DNA from 2 places in the Methylocystis sp. H4A genome. Region 1 is predicted to be linked to the other one. Evidence: riboswitches for the same ligand, from Rfam matches in the RefSeq annotation. Region 1 holds a riboswitch; the other holds the start of a gene.
The links. A riboswitch is a leader RNA that binds a small molecule or an ion and turns the genes downstream of it on or off. The one in region 1 is predicted to bind fluoride.

Region 1 (2,197 bases):
TGGTCCGGGTTACGGGCAAGGATACGGCCAAGGTTACGGCCAAGCCTATCGCCGTGGCTATCCCGGCGCAGATTTCGGCGGCGATCCCGGCGACTATGATGGCGATGGCGGCTACGGCGGATTTGGCGGCGACGACGGCTATGGCGGCGGCTCCCGCCGTCACCACCGTCACGAGCGCTCTCAGGCGGCCTGCGCGATCTGGATCGCTCAGATGCAGGCCAGCGGCTGCCTCAACTAGCCGAAGCAATGGCGCGGCACGATTGCGCCGCGCCGGCGCCAGATCTCAGCCACCAGTCTCACCTGTAAGGTTTCGGGCACTCGCCGTCGGACTTTTTCGCGACCTTGGCGGCGCGACGCGTGCAGTCGTTACCATAGGTTTTATCGTCACAGCCGCACACCGGGCGATAGTCCTTGGTGCATATCTTTGGAACCTCCACACACTTGCCCGCGATGTCGGCTCCGCGGCATTGGCCCGGCTCGGGGTCGCACCACAAGCCTGTGTCGCATTGAATGCCGGCGATGCCTGCGCACATCTCACCGACCTTGGCGGCCGAGGCGGGCGCGGGAGCAAAGAATACGAAGAGCGTCGAAGCGAGGAGCGCGCAGAGGCGCAAGCCAAGGCGTAAATACATAGCAATTCTCCAAAAAATGCTTTCGTAACGGAGGGATAACGCCTCGGACCGGCGAGCGTTCCCGCGACGGCGACGGCGGCTGCAGGGCGCTCCGAATCCAGGGAGGGGTCATCTCACCGCGTCATGGCCGCGCTTGTCGCGGCCATCCACGCGATGACGCGAGGCAAATGTGAGGATATGAGCCGAACCTGCCGTCTCCGCGCGAAGCGTTTCGCGGCTGACCGGCGTGGATGCCCGGCACAAGGCCGGTCATGACGGCTGAGAGTGAGCTGAAATTAACCAGAGTTCGAAGCCCTGTCGGCGGCCAGCGACGGCGTTGATCGTTTGCGCCGGCTCGACTATGCTGGCTCCCACACGGGATGGGGCTCCCGGTAACCGCCTGATGAGGCTGATGGCTCCTGCCGCAAGGACGCGCGTCCTGCGGGAGGGGCGCGCCTAAAACGCCGCCTGCCGCAGCATGTTTGTCGTCCGCCTGTTGGAAAGGACGACGTCATGGGCTTCTTCATCGTATTTGCTGGCGGGGGACTGGCCGCGGCCGCGCGCCACGGGGTCAATCTTCTTCTTGCCCGACTGATCGGCGTCGGTTTTCCCTTCGGGACGCTGGCCGTGAACGTGCTTGGCTCGTTCCTGATGGGCGTGATCGTGGGTTATTTCGCCTTTCAGGGCGAGGCGTCCCAGAACTGGCGCCTGTTCCTCACGACCGGGATTCTTGGCGGCTTCACCACCTTTTCGGCGTTCTCGCTCGAGACGGTTTTGCTTTACGAACGCGGCGAACTGGCGATGGCGGCCTTCTATGTCGTGGCGTCAATCGGACTTGCGATTGCCGGCCTCCTCGCCGGCGTGTCGCTGCTGCGCCATTTTTCGTGAAGGGTTCGAACTCCAGCCTGGCGTGGAGATGCGGCAGCAATTTGCAAATGAAATTTGGCGAACGGCGGTCGAGGAACTGTTTGTGGGCGAAGCGATAGTCCGGGATTGGCGCTTTGCGGCCTGTGCCCGAACTGCAGAATTTAGCGCATTGAGGTCATCGCATGTCGTCGCATGAAGCGCTTCCCAAGGAAACGGAGAGGATCAGTGATTCCGTGGACCCTGCTCGACACAGCGCCGATACCGGGCGGCGAGGGCGAACTCCGCCTCAAGCGTCGCGGCGCAGAATTCTCGATCACGTTGGGCAATATCGAACTGATGAACAGTCGCCTCAGTGGCTCGGAGGAGGCGCTCGCCACGCTCTCTTGCGAGAGAATTCAGGCGCGCCCACAGCCGCGTGTTCTGATTGGCGGGCTGGGGATGGGCTTCACTCTGCGCGCCGCGCTCACTGTACTCGGCGCGAAAGCGCGGATCGTTGTCGCCGAACTCATTCCGGCGGTCGTGGCCTGGGCGCGCGGTCCGATGGCGGAAGTCTTCGGCGCCAGCCTGACGGATCCGCGCGTCAGCATCGAGGAAGGTGACGTTGGGCGCCTGATCCGGTCTGGCCGCTCGACTTATGACGCAATCCTTCTCGATGTCGATAATGGCCCCGAGGGCCTGACTCGCGAAGCCAATGACGGACTTTACGATATCGAGGGATT
Region 2 (2,197 bases), on a different contig from region 1:
AGGCGCTCTCGCCGCTCGTGACGGCCTTCACGATCTCGGTCGGCGCGCCCGATCAGATGCGCGCCGCGGCGGAAAGGGCGTCCGACCGCCCGCTCTTGAAGATCAAGCTCGCCGGCGAGGGCGACGAAACGCGCCTCGCCGCGGTGCGCGCCGGCGCCCCCAACTCAACCCTCATCGTCGACGCCAACGAATCCTGGACGGCTGAAACCCTTCCCCGCCAGCTCGCCGCTTGCGCCGATTACGGCGTCTCGCTCATTGAGCAGCCACTGCCGGCGGGCCGCGACGACATTCTCGCGACCATGCCGCGCCCCGTGCCGATCTGCGCCGACGAAAGCGTGCACGACCGCGCCTCGCTCGCGCCGCTCAAGGGCCGCTACGACGCGATCAACATCAAGCTGGACAAGACCGGCGGCCTGACCGAAGCGCTGGCGCTGGCGCGCGCGGCGCAGGAGATGGGCTTTTCCATCATGGCGGGCTGCATGGTGGGGACGTCTCTCGCCATGGCGCCAGCCGTCCTCGTGGGGCAGATCGCCTCCTTCGTCGACCTCGACGGGCCTCTGCTTCTGGCCCGCGACCGCGTCCCCGGGCTGTGCTACGAGGGATCGACTCTCCTGCCGCCGGGGCCGGAGCTCTGGGGATAGCGCGCGAGGTCGCCATCTGGACTTATTGACCGGTAGCTCTGTCGTAAACTAAGTTTTAACGGATGGGGATGGGGTTCCCCCGATAACCGCCGAAAGGCTGATGACTCCTGCGAACTCGCCGCCGCGTTCATAAGATCGTCGGCGCAGGGTAGGAGTGTCTGTTGCTTAGAGAGCCCGCACCCCGTCGTGCGCCTTGCCGCCTGCGCCCCCGCGGAATTATAGCCGCTTGGGGCATCGGCGTGATTCGGCTCTGGACGCGGCGGCGATGGCTGTGCTGCGGAACCCCGATCGCGCTTTTTCTCGCCGGCTGCGCGCCTACGACGCCGGTTGAGCGCGCCCAATTTCTGGGCGCGCCGGCCATGGAGCGCACGCTGGCCAGATCCGGCTTGAAAGCCGCCGCTGGCGAAACGGCTTGGCCCCGCGAGGAATGGTGGCGCGCCTTCCGCAGCGCGGAGCTTGACGGCGTCATCGACAAGGCCTTGCGCGACAATCAAAGCCTCAAGAAAGCGGAAGACACTCTGCGCGGCGCGGACGCCATCGTGCAGGTCGCCGGCGCCAGGCTCCTGCCGGAAGTCCAGGCGACCTTCGGCATGCGGCAGTCGCGCAATCCTCTGCATGGCGTCGTGGCCTCCTACAATCCGGCGCAGGGCGGATTGCAGAAGACCATGGCCTTCATCAATCCGCTTGCGCTGACCTGGGAGCTGGATTTCTGGCAGAAAAACCGGGCTCTGCTCGACTCGGCGATCGGCGAGTCGGCGGCGCAGGAGGCCGAATTGCAGCAGGCGCGCCTGCTGCTGACCGCCTCGGTCGCGCGCGCCTATCTGCGCGGCTACGCCGCGGCGCGCCAGCTCGAGGTCGCCAGAGCTTTGACGCGTCTGCGCCGCGATTTGGTTGCGCTTGCTGAAACCCGCTTTCGCACCGGACTCGACTCCTTGGACGGGGTGCAGATCGCCCGCGCCGAATTCGAAAACGCCGTCCGGCGCGAAGCGGCCGCGCAGGCGCTGGTGACGCTGCAGAAGGACGCGCTCGCTCGGCTCATGGGCGAAGGACCCGACGCCGCACGCGACCTTTACGCCGGTCGAAGCGCGCCAGCGCCAGCGTCGCCGCCGCTGCCACGCAGCCTGCCGCTTGAACTGCTCGCGCACCGTCCCGATCTCGCCGCCGCGCTGCGCCGCGCCGAGGCGGCGGCGGCCCGGGTTCACGTCGCCAAAACAATGTTTCTTCCCTCGATCGATCTTGCGATCACCGGCGGCTTCGAAGGCTCGGTGACCTCGACGAAGATCAGCAAGCTCGCGGGCTATCTCTTCACGCCATCGGCGATCGGCTACGCGGTCTCGCCCGGAGTTCGCCTGCCCATTTTTCAGGGCGGCCGCCTCAGCGGAAATCTGGAGTTCCAGCGCGCCGATTATGATCAGGCGGTCGACTCATATAATGAGACGCTGCTGCAAGCGGCGCAGCAGGTCGCCGACGCCATCGCCAATCTCAAGCGCGCGCGCGCCGAATATGAGGCGCAAAGTCGGTACCTGCGCGTGGCGCGCGTGCAATATGACCTCGCG

Region 2: another riboswitch for fluoride. It lies ahead of IYW40_RS03435 (efflux transporter outer membrane subunit); the one in region 1 lies ahead of crcB (fluoride efflux transporter CrcB).

Annotation. Positions count from the first base shown of each region.
Region 1 is NZ_JADNQY010000025.1:223,764-225,960, reverse strand. It holds gene IYW40_RS12595 (hypothetical protein) at 1-238, shown strand, start outside; gene IYW40_RS12590 (Kazal-type serine protease inhibitor family protein) at 297-533, opposite strand; fluoride riboswitch at 979-1,040, shown strand; gene crcB (fluoride efflux transporter CrcB) at 1,125-1,499, shown strand; gene IYW40_RS12580 (spermidine synthase) at 1,704-2,197, shown strand, end outside.
Region 2 is NZ_JADNQY010000016.1:86,884-89,080, forward strand. It holds gene dgcA (N-acetyl-D-Glu racemase DgcA) at 1-641, shown strand, start outside; fluoride riboswitch at 697-758, shown strand; gene IYW40_RS03435 (efflux transporter outer membrane subunit) at 881-2,197, shown strand, end outside.